Regions from separate parts of the Streptomyces sp. NPDC048171 genome, predicted to be linked through region 2. Evidence: riboswitches for the same ligand, from Rfam matches in the RefSeq annotation. Region 2 holds a riboswitch; each other region holds the start of a gene.
The links. Region 2 has a riboswitch for cyclic di-AMP ahead of ACGF3J_RS05200 (C40 family peptidase). Riboswitches for the same ligand answer to the same signal wherever they lie in the genome.
Positions count from the first base shown of each region.

Region 1: another riboswitch for cyclic di-AMP. It lies ahead of ACGF3J_RS29520 (peptidoglycan DD-metalloendopeptidase family protein); the one in region 2 lies ahead of ACGF3J_RS05200 (C40 family peptidase).
Region 3: another riboswitch for cyclic di-AMP. It lies ahead of ACGF3J_RS37780 (M23 family metallopeptidase); the one in region 2 lies ahead of ACGF3J_RS05200 (C40 family peptidase).

Region 1 covers NZ_JBIDAU010000011.1:121,226-124,612, reverse strand. The annotation lists gene ACGF3J_RS29535 (helix-turn-helix domain-containing protein) at 1-106, shown strand, start outside; gene ACGF3J_RS29530 (DUF6126 family protein) at 103-225, shown strand; gene ACGF3J_RS29525 (tyrosine-protein phosphatase) at 254-1,051, opposite strand; cyclic di-AMP (ydaO/yuaA leader) riboswitch at 1,478-1,634, shown strand; gene ACGF3J_RS29520 (peptidoglycan DD-metalloendopeptidase family protein) at 1,639-2,574, shown strand; gene ACGF3J_RS29515 (SGNH/GDSL hydrolase family protein) at 2,780-3,387, shown strand, end outside.
Region 2 covers NZ_JBIDAU010000002.1:170,580-173,966, forward strand. The annotation lists gene ACGF3J_RS05195 (tellurite resistance/C4-dicarboxylate transporter family protein) at 1-407, opposite strand, end outside; gene ACGF3J_RS05200 (C40 family peptidase) at 435-1,631, opposite strand; cyclic di-AMP (ydaO/yuaA leader) riboswitch at 1,640-1,814, opposite strand; gene pcrA (DNA helicase PcrA) at 2,046-3,387, shown strand, end outside.
Region 3 covers NZ_JBIDAU010000023.1:21,288-24,674, forward strand. The annotation lists gene ACGF3J_RS37775 (aldo/keto reductase) at 1-303, opposite strand, end outside; gene ACGF3J_RS37780 (M23 family metallopeptidase) at 439-1,476, opposite strand; cyclic di-AMP (ydaO/yuaA leader) riboswitch at 1,488-1,643, opposite strand; gene ACGF3J_RS37785 (PP2C family protein-serine/threonine phosphatase) at 1,868-3,103, opposite strand; tRNA gene ACGF3J_RS37790 (tRNA-Met) at 3,253-3,326, opposite strand; gene ACGF3J_RS37795 (dihydrofolate reductase family protein) at 3,383-3,387, opposite strand, start outside.

The DNA of each region.
Region 1 (3,387 bases), on a different contig from region 2:
CGCACAGGACCCCGAAGGGGTCGAGCTGCTCTTCGTCCACACCCTGCTGCAGAGCCCGACGGCAGCGCTGTGCCTCGGCCCGACGACCCCTGGGGAGATGTCGTGAGTTCCATGGAGGAGAAGTTCCCGCGTGCCCTGTGGGTGCGGCTGCTCATCTACATCGCCCTGGGGCACGTCTTCGGCGGCTTCCTCTACCTGCTCTTCGAGGTGGGCGCCGGCCGATAGCGGTCGTGCGGACCGGTGCCGTGCCGGATCAGTCCAGCATCCGCTCGCGCAGCCGCTCCCGGGTCGCCGGGGTGAGGTGCAGGCCCTGCTCCAGGTAGGCGTCGACGCCGCCCCAGGTCTCCTCGACGGTGTCGAAGGCCGCCGCCAGGTACTCGGCGCGCGCGTCGAACAGGGGGCTCAGCAGCTCCATGACCTCGGGGGAGTAGGCCGAGGCGGCGGAGCTGCCGCGGCGCACCTTGTAGCGGCGGTGCGTGGCGTTCGACTTGAGGTAGTCGTCGAGGACTGCGTCGCGCTCGACGCCGAGCGCGAGCAGCGTGACCGCGATCGACAGGCCCGCGCGGTCCTTGCCCGCCGCGCAGTGCATCAGGGCGGGGACGCTGTCCTCGGCGAGCGCGTGCAGCACCCGGGAGTGCTCCGCCGTGCGCTCCGTGATGATCGTGCGGTAGGACGCGATCATCCGCTGGGCGCCCTTGCCGTCGGCCAGGATCGCGTGCAGCTGGTCGAGGTCGCCGTCGCGGACCATCTTCCAGAACTCGGCGCCGTCCGCCGGGTCGCTCAGCGGCAGGTTCACATTGCGCACGCCCGGCAGCTCGACGTCGGGGCCTTCCAGCTTCTGGTCGGCCGCGTTGCGGAAGTCGAAAATGGTGTGCAGGCCGAGGGTGGCCAGGAAGGCGGCGTCCTCCCCGGTGGCGTGCGCCAGGTGGCCGCTGCGGAACAGCACGCCGTGCCGCACCCGTCGCCCGTCCGCGGCCGGCAGTCCGCCGACGTCCCGGAAATTGCGCACACCGGTCAGCTCGGGTTCGGTCGACGGGACCTGCTGCGTCACGGGGACTCCTCCCACTCCGCCCCGCCGACGCTGCTCGGCGGCGGGCTCGCCTCGACGATACGGCATCCCCTGTCTGCGCCAATGAGTTGTCCACAGGGCATTAAGGACGGCATCGCGCCTTCTGTCCGAATTGATGCCTTAATTCCAACTGACGCTGAATTGCGAAAGGGTGGAGAAGTGGCGCGTGAGCAGCGTCATATCCGTAACCGTGCGTCGTCCGTCATGTTCACGTAATCAAGCCGGTTTTCAAGGATGTTCGCGCGAAATGCCATTCCCCGAATCGACGGAGTGTGACCGGATATTCCCGTAAAGGATCAATCGGAACGCCTTCTGGTGGAACCCTTCGCTTGTCCGGGTGCGTCTTGGTCCCTTACGTTCACCACCGATCCGGACGGACGCCTAATCCTGCCGCCGACCGGAGCCCACTCTCATCCACCACCCGTACCGGCAGGAGCGGGGGACCCACAGGTACGAATGCCTGTTCCGGTTCCCGGAACGGCTTGGGGTGAAGCCGCGTTTCGGCGCGGCCGGGCATCTCCAGCCCGAACCCGACAGCTCACCTCGCAGGCGCCGGAGAGGAATTCGCCATGCCCGCGAAGGGTAAGCACCGCCGTACCAGGGCCATGCGCCTGACCCGCACCATCGCCGTCGCCGGAACCGGTGGCGCCGCGCTCGCGCTCCCGCTGATCGGGGCCGCCGGCGCCAACGCCGCCCCCGCGCACTCCGTTTCCGAGCAGTCCGTCCAGTCCATTGCGGCGACGGCGAAGAAGGCCGCCGCGAGTGGCGCCGAGAAGAACTCGGACGCGCGGACCTACACCGTCAAGAGCGGCGACTACCTCTCCCGGATCGCCGACGAGCAGAACGTCGACGGCGGCTGGAAGAAGCTGTACGAGGACAACCGCCAGGCCATCGGTTCGGACCCGTCACTGATCCACCCCGGCCTGAAGCTCTCGGTCGGCGCCAAGGCCGCCCAGTCGGAGAAGCCCGCCGCCGAGAAGCCGGCCGCCGAGAAGCCCGCCGCGGAGAAGCCGGCCGAGGCGGAGAAGCCCGCCGCCAAGCCCGCCGAGAAGTCCACGGACGCCGAGAAGGCCTCCACCTCGGACGCCGGCACCAGCAGCGGCTACACCTCTCCCGTCGCGGGCGGCACCGTCGGTACCCCGTACCACCAGTCCGGCAGCATGTGGTCCAGCGGCTACCACACCGGCACGGACTTCGTCGTCCCGACCGGCACCCCGCTCAAGGCCGTCGGCGCGGGCACCGTCGTCTCCGCCGGCCCCGGCGGTGCGTACGGCAACCAGGTCGTCATCCAGCTCGCCGACGGCCACTACGCCCAGTACGCCCACCTCTCCTCCCTCTCCGTCTCCGCCGGCCAGTCGGTGACGGCGGGTCAGCAGGTCGGCCTCTCGGGTGCCACCGGCAACGTGACCGGTCCGCACCTGCACTTCGAGATCCGCACCACGCCGGACTACGGGTCGGACATCGACCCGGTCGCGTTCCTGCGCTCGCACGGCGTCTCTCTCTGACGCACGGCCAGGGCGCAGCCCCCACGCCACCGAAGGCCGGACCCCGATCCCCGGGTCCGGCCTTCGGTGTATTCCGCAATTGACCAAGCCTTTAGGCGTGGCCTTTCTCACCGACCGTCAACCCCTGCCTACGGTCGCGTAGGTCACATTCCAAGGTGAATCATGGCCCGATGTGGCAGACGATTCGAAGAATGACAGCAGAGCAGTGATCGGGTCGTACGTGGCGCTGGGGGACAGCTTCACCGAGGGCGTCGGCGACCGCGGCCCCGACGGGGCGTTCGTCGGCTGGGCCGACCGATTCGCCGTACTGCTCGCAGACCGGCGCCCCGAGGGCGACTTCACCTACGCGAACCTCGCCGTGCGCGGCAGACTGCTCGACCAGATCGCGGCAGAACAGGTCCCCCGAGTCGCCGCACTCGCACCGGACCTCGTCTCGCTCGCGGCCGGCGGCAACGACATCCTCCGGCCCGGCACCGACCCCGACGAGGTGGCCGAGCGGTTCGAGCGGGCGGTGGCCGCGCTGGCCGAAGCGGCCGGCACCGTCCTCGTGACGACCGGGTTCGACACCCGCGGCGTGCCCGTGCTCAAGCATCTGCGCGGCAAGATCGCCACATACAACGGACACGTCCGCGCCATCGCCGACCGGTACGGCTGCCCGGTGCTCGACCTGTGGTCGCTGCGCAGCGTCCAGGACCGCAGGGCGTGGGACGCCGACCGCCTGCACCTGTCGCCGGAGGGCCACACGCGGGTGGCGCTGCGCGCCGGACAGGCGCTCGGCCTGCCCGTGCCGGCCGACCCGGACCAGCCCTGGCC
Region 2 (3,387 bases):
GGCATCCTGCGCCCCCAGTGCCGCACGACCAGGAGGAGCAGCACCGGCCACAGCAGTGCCGCCAGCGCCAGCAGCGCGGCGGCCAGGGCCGTCCAGCCGAGCAGCGAGAACCGGGTGCCGAGCACGGTGGTCGCGGCGACCGCGGTGAGCGCGCCCGGTGTCCCCGCCCGCGTCAGCCACTGCGGGCGCTCGACCAGCAGCAGGTAGACGAAGTTCGCCGCCAGGGCCAGCCAGGCGGCGCAGGCCAGGAACAGGGCGATGCGGGACAGGACCTCGTATCCCGTCAGGTGCATGGCGACCGACAGGATGCCGGTCGCCATGACCGCGGCCCCGGCCGCCGGTGGACGCTGCGCCCACCAGGCGCGCAGGGGGGAGGGGAGAGTGCCTGACGACGTGCCTGACGACATGTCCCCGATGCTAGAGAGCCGGGCCGGTCAGGCCGGGCGCACCACGCTGTGGATCGACGACTCGCCGTCGTAGTAGATCGACTCCTCGCGGACGTACGCGCCCGGCTTCGGGGCGTGGATCATCATGCCGTTGCCGATGTAGAGGCCGACATGGCTGAGGTCGTCGTAGAAGAAGACGAGGTCACCGGGTTGCGCCTGGGAGACGGGGACGGTCGTTCCGGCGTTGACCTGGTCGTACGTGACGCGCGGCAGCGTCACCCCCGCGGCCTTCCAGGCGGCCTGGGTGAGGCCGGAGCAGTCGTAGGAGCCGGGGCCGGTGGCGCCCCAGACGTACGGCTTGCCGATCTGGGCGCGGGCGAAGCCGAGCGCCTTCTCGGCCTTGGTGCCGTACGACGAGTCCGGCGTCGAGGAGCCCGACGAGCTGTTGCCGCCGGACTCCGAGGAACCGGAGGAACTTCCTCCGCCGCTCTCCTGCTGTGCGGCCTCCTCCCGCCGCTCGCGCTCCTCGGCCTGCTGCCGGGCCTGCTGCTCGGCCAGCTCCGCGGCCTTGCGGGCGGCCTCCTCCTGCTTCTTCTTCTCGATCGCCGCGAGCCGGGCCTTCTCCTCGGCGGTCAGCTTCGAGAGCAGTTCACGCGCGGTGGCGAGCTTCTTCTGGACGGTCGACTTGGCCGTCTTCAGGTCCTGCTGGGAGCCGGTGAGCGTCTCCAGGCTCTCGGCGGCCTCCCGGCGCTTCTTCATCGTCTCGGACTGCTGCGTGACGTAGTCGTCGACCGCGGTCTTCTGACGGCCGGTGAGCCGGCCCATCAGCTGGTTCTGGTCGAAGTACTCCTGCGGCGAGTCCGCGAGCAGGAAGGTCGCCGTCTCCGGGACCGCCGTGCCCGTGCGGTACTGCGCGGACGCGAAGGAACCCAGTTCCTCGCGCGCGTCGTTGAGCTTCTGGGTGCGCTGGGCGACGTCGTCGAGGAGGGTGTCGACCTTCTTGCGCTGCTTGGCGGTCTTCTCCTTGGCCGCGTTGTACTTCTCGGTGGCCGACCCCGCCTGGCGGTAGAGGTCGTCGACCTTCTTCTCGACCTCTTCGAGGCTCGGCCTGTCGTCGTCCGACGGCGTGGCGTTCGCTGTCTGGGACAGCAGGGCGACGGAGGTGAGGGCCGCTGTGGCGAGGGCCGGGGTCCGTATGCCCGCGACGCGTGATCCGGTGGGGCGCGACTTGCGGTGCGACGCCAAGGAGGCGCTCCTTCCAAGTGCTCCGCCTACCGGGTTAGCTGTCGGGTTCGGGCGGCACGGAAGGGTTGCCCTACGGCGGACCGTCCTCATGGAGGGCGGTACGGCCGATTCACCCCAAGTTCTCGGTTGGGTCCCCGGCTCCGGGCGCCGTGGCGGGCACGCCGGACTCGGCGGAGGCCGCGCGGCCCGGCGAGGTTCGCCGGAGGGGGTCGTTCGGCCTGCTCGCACGGTAGCCAACTCGTGTGGCCGCTGTGAAGGTTGGTGGGTGATATGCCCGATACATTTTCGTGACCTTGGCGACGGGTGTCACTCTCCGTGTTCCGGCAGGTCGCAGGGCGTACCGGTGTGAGGTGTCCCGGACATTCTCCGGGGTGGCATCGGGTTGTCGGTGGGGCGCCCTAGACTCGGAGAGCGATGAGCAGCCTCTTTGACGACAGCTTCCTGGCGAGCCTCCAGACCCCCCGGGGTCACGAGGAGGAACCCCCGCCGCCGCCCGAGGACGGTCACGGACCGGAGCCGGTCCCGCACGACCTGTTCGGCGGGAAGTTCGACGCGCCCCCGGAGCGGGACCGGTACTACCGGGACGGCGCCCCGCGCCCCGCCCTGGACCCGGCCGCCCTCCTGGACGGGCTGAACGACAATCAGCGCGCCGCCGTGGTGCACTCCGGCTCCCCCCTGCTCATCGTGGCCGGCGCCGGCTCCGGCAAGACCCGCGTGCTCACCCACCGCATCGCCCACCTGCTGGCCGAGCGCGGCGTCCACCCGGGCCAGATCCTCGCGATCACCTTCACCAACAAGGCCGCCGGCGAGATGAAGGAGCGCGTCGAGCAGCTCGTCGGCCCGCGCGCCAACGCGATGTGGGTGATGACCTTCCACAGCGCCTGCGTCCGCATCCTGCGCCGCGAGTCGAAGCGGCTCGGTTTCACGTCGTCCTTCTCGATCTACGACGCCGCCGACTCCAAGCGGCTCATGGCGCTGGTCTGCCGCGACCTCGACCTGGACCCCAAGCGCTTCCCGCCCAAGTCCTTCAGCGCCAAGATCAGCAACCTGAAGAACGAGCTGATCGACGAGGAGGACTTCGCCGCCCAGGCGGCTGGGGGCACCTCCCAGACGGAGTCTGGGGGAGGCTTCGAGAAGACGCTCGCCCAGGCGTACGCGATGTACCAGTCGCGGCTGCGTGAGGCCAACGCCCTCGACTTCGACGACCTGATCATGACGACGGTCAACCTGCTCCGCGCCTTCCCGGACGTCGCCGAGCACTACCGCCGCCGCTTCCGGCACGTCATGGTCGACGAGTACCAGGACACCAACCACGCCCAGTACGCCCTGGTGCGCGAGCTGGTCGGCGGGGCCTCGGAGCACCCCGTCGACGTACCGCCGGAGGCCGAGGTCCCGCCCGCCGAGCTGTGTGTGGTGGGCGACGCCGACCAGTCGATCTACGCCTTCCGCGGCGCCACCATCCGCAACATCCTCCAGTTCGAGGAGGACTACCCGAACGCGACGACGATCCTCCTGGAGCAGAACTACCGCTCGACCCAGACCATCCTCACCGCCGCCAACGCGGTCATCGAGCGCAATGAGTCCCGCCGGCCCAAGAACCTGTGGACCAACCAGGGCGCCGGCGCCCAGATCACCGGGTACGTCGCCGACACCGAGCACGACGAGGCCCAGTTCGTCGCCGACGAGATAGACCGCCTCACGGACGCGGGCGAGGCCAAGGCCGGCGACGTCGCCGTCTTCTACCGCACCAACGCGC
Region 3 (3,387 bases), on a different contig from region 2:
CGCGGCGGACAGGCCCGGGTACTCGGGGTGCTGGCTGACCTTGGTGGCGAGGACGACGTCGTCACGGTTGCCGCGGGCCGCGAACCACCGGCCGAGGACGGTCTCGGACTCGCCGCCGCTGTTGCCGTCGACCCAGGCGGAGTAGGAGTCGGCGGTGTCGACGAAGTTGCCGCCGGCCGCCGTGTAGGCGTCCAGGACGGCGAAGGAGCGGTCCTGGTCGGCGGTCCAGCCGAAGACGTTGCCGCCGAGGGCGAGGGGGAAGACCTCCAGGTCGGAGGAGCCGAGCTTGCGCAGAGAAGTCATGTAGGGCGTCAACGAACGCACCGGATCAGGTCATTCCGGCACAGACGCAAAAACCCCGCAAACCGGCAGCCCTGACGTCGGGGGGTTGTCGTCAGGACCGCCGGGGACCAGCGGGGAGGTGGTTGGGCCGGTGGCTCAGGGGGTGAGGCCCTTGCTCTGCAGCCAGGCCATCGGGTCGATGCCGGAGCCGCCGCCGGGGTGGACCTCCATGTGGAGGTGGGCGCCGGTGACGTTGCCGGTGGCGCCGACGCGGCCGATGACGTCACCGGTGGTGACCTCCTGACCGACGCTGACGCTGATGGAGGACTGGTGGGCGTACCAGATCTCGGTGCCGTCATCCAGGGTGAGCACGGTCTTGTAGCCGTACGACCCGTCCCAGCCCGCCGACGTGATGGTGCCGCTGTGCACGGCCTTGAGCAGCGTGCCCGTGGGTGCGGCGAAGTCGAGGCCGGTGTGGTGGCCGGAGGACCAGTAGGCGCCGGCCTGACCGAAGGTCGAGGAGATCGTGTACGAGGAGGTCGGCAGCGTGAACTGCTTGGCCAGCTTGGCGAGGCGCTCGGCCTCGGCCTTCTTCGCGGCCTCCTCCTCCGCCTTCTTCTTGGCGGCGGCGGCCTTGGCCTCGGCCTCCTTCTCAGCCTTGGCGGCGGCTTCCGCGGCCTTCTTCTCCGCGGCCGCGGCGGCCTCGGCGGCGGCCTTCGTCTCGACCTGGGCCTGCTGCTGCTCGGCCTGCGCCATGATCCGGGCCCGCAGGGACTCGCCCGCGCCGGCCGTGTCGGTGCCCTCCGCGGTGTCGGCGGCGGTGGTCACGCCGATGCCGCTGAGCGGGGTGCTGGAACCCTCCGGCTGCGGCTCCTCGTCGGAGATGAGCGAGCCGACGTTGGGCAGGTCCGGCATGGAGATCGACACCGGCGGCTTGCCGGTCTGCGCGCTGGCCATACCGCCCGCGCCGACGGCGGCTATGACACCGACGCCGAGGACGGTGGAGCTGCGGGCGAGTCCGCCACGCTGCTTGGCGACGCGGTGCCGGCCGCGTACGGGGCGAATGGAGTCCTCGGTGGGATTCCACTCCTCCCAGGGGCCCTCTTCGGTGCGGTAGTTCTCGTAGCCGAAGGTGTCGGTGTCGTGCCGACTGGGCACGAACGGGGCCTCGGGGGCAGGCCGGTTGGACGCCACGTGGGCGTACTCCTTTCCTTCCTTTCGCCTACCGGGTTAGCTGACGGGTTCGGAGCAGGAAGGTCTCCTACGCGCGCATGCAGCCGTGTTGCCACGGCGTCAAACGCCCGATTCACCCCAATGTGGTGGTTCCCCGGTTCCCTTGCGGGATTCGGCGCGTGCGCACGGAGCCGCCTTCTGTGACGGCTGGGACGACCGCGCTGCGTTATCGAACGTTAATAGACCCGGGGCCCGGATTCCAAGCTGTTCCTCTTGATCATTAACGAAAACAGGCGGGACGTACACCTCAGGATCGGTGAAAACCGGGCGAGTTGACCGCCGCCAAGTATTCCCCTTCACGCCACTTCTTTCTGACGGTGCGTCAGTCGTTATGCGGAGGGACGCCGACCCGTCACGGCTCGTGACAATGATCATGATCGCCGCGCCGTGGCCGCCGTACGGCGAGCAGCGCCATGTCGTCCGCCATCCCGCCCCCGGAGTGGCGGCGCACGTCGCGGGCGAGGGTGTCGAGCAGCTTCGCCGGGTGGCGGAAGACGCGACCGGACAGCCGCGCGCACGGATCGTAGAACTCCCCCCGCTCGTCCCTGGCTTCCGACAGCCCGTCGGTGTACAGCAGCAGCGTGGCCCCACCGGGGAAGGGGGTCTCCTCCGCCCGGTCGGGCCACACACCCAGCTCGCCCATGCCCAGCGGCAGCGCCGCCTCCCGGGCGGGCAGCGGCCCGAGGGTGCCGTCTCCGTGGAGCAGCAGGGGCGGCGGATGCCCGCGGTTGACGATGCGTACGGTCCCGGTGCCGTGCGGGAGTTCGGCGAGGACGGCGGTGGTGAAGCCCTCGAAGGCGTCCAGCCCGTCGCGCCGGGTGCCCTCACGGGCCAGCGCCCGCTCCAGGCGCTGCGCCACCGCCTCCAGCGTCGCCTCCTGTTCCGCGGCCTCCCGGAAGGCGCCGATCACCACGGCGACGGCGGCCACCGCTCCCATGCCCTTGCCCCGCACGTCCCCCACGATGAGCCGGACGCCCCGCGCACTGTCCTGCACGGCGTACAGGTCACCGCCGATGAAGGCGCCGGCCTGCGCGGCCTCGTAGCAGGCGGCGATCTCGAAGCCGGCCATCCGCTCGGCCGGCTCGGGCAGTACGGCGCGCTGGGCGGCCTCGGCGATCTCCCGGGCGATGGCGAGGCGCTCGTCGGTACGGCGGACGAAGGCGTTGACGAAGACGGCGAGCGCGGCGACCGTCGCGATGGTGATCAGCTCGGTGAGGGAGTCGACGTAGTGGATGACGCCCTTGCCGATCTGCAGCCCGACCACCGAGGCGACCACGGCGACCCCGGTGAGCGCGGTGCCCCGGCGGGAGTAGATCGGTGCGGCGACCAGCGGCGCGGCGGTGTAGAGGGGACCGGCGGTGAAGTAGCGCGGGGTGAGGATGTCGTACAGGACGGCGACGACGATCAGCAGTACGGGGAGCGAGCGCGCGAGGGCCCGCCCGTAGGACGTGCGCCACGGCCGCGGCTGCCCCGCGGGCGGCACGGGCACCGGCTCGTCGCCGAGACCCGGGTCGGGCACGGGATCGCCGGGGAGCCGGCCGCCGGCTCGGGCGTACGCTCCCTCGTCCTCCACATCGCCTGCCCGCACCACTGGTCTCCCGCCGCCCCCTGTCCGCGCCGCTTGCCGTGCCGTACTCCAGGGTTCCCGCGACGGGGGTGGGCGGCGAGCGGTGAGGGCCGAGCGGGTGAACGCACCGAGGGCCGGAACCCTTTCGGATTCCGGCCCTCGGCCTTCAGTAGCGGGGACAGGATTTGAACCTGCGACCTCTGGGTTATGAGCCCAGCGAGCTACCGAGCTGCTCCACCCCGCGTCGTTGTGTTCCCCACTGTACGTCATCCCGGGGGCCGAATGCACATCGGTATCCCTCTATC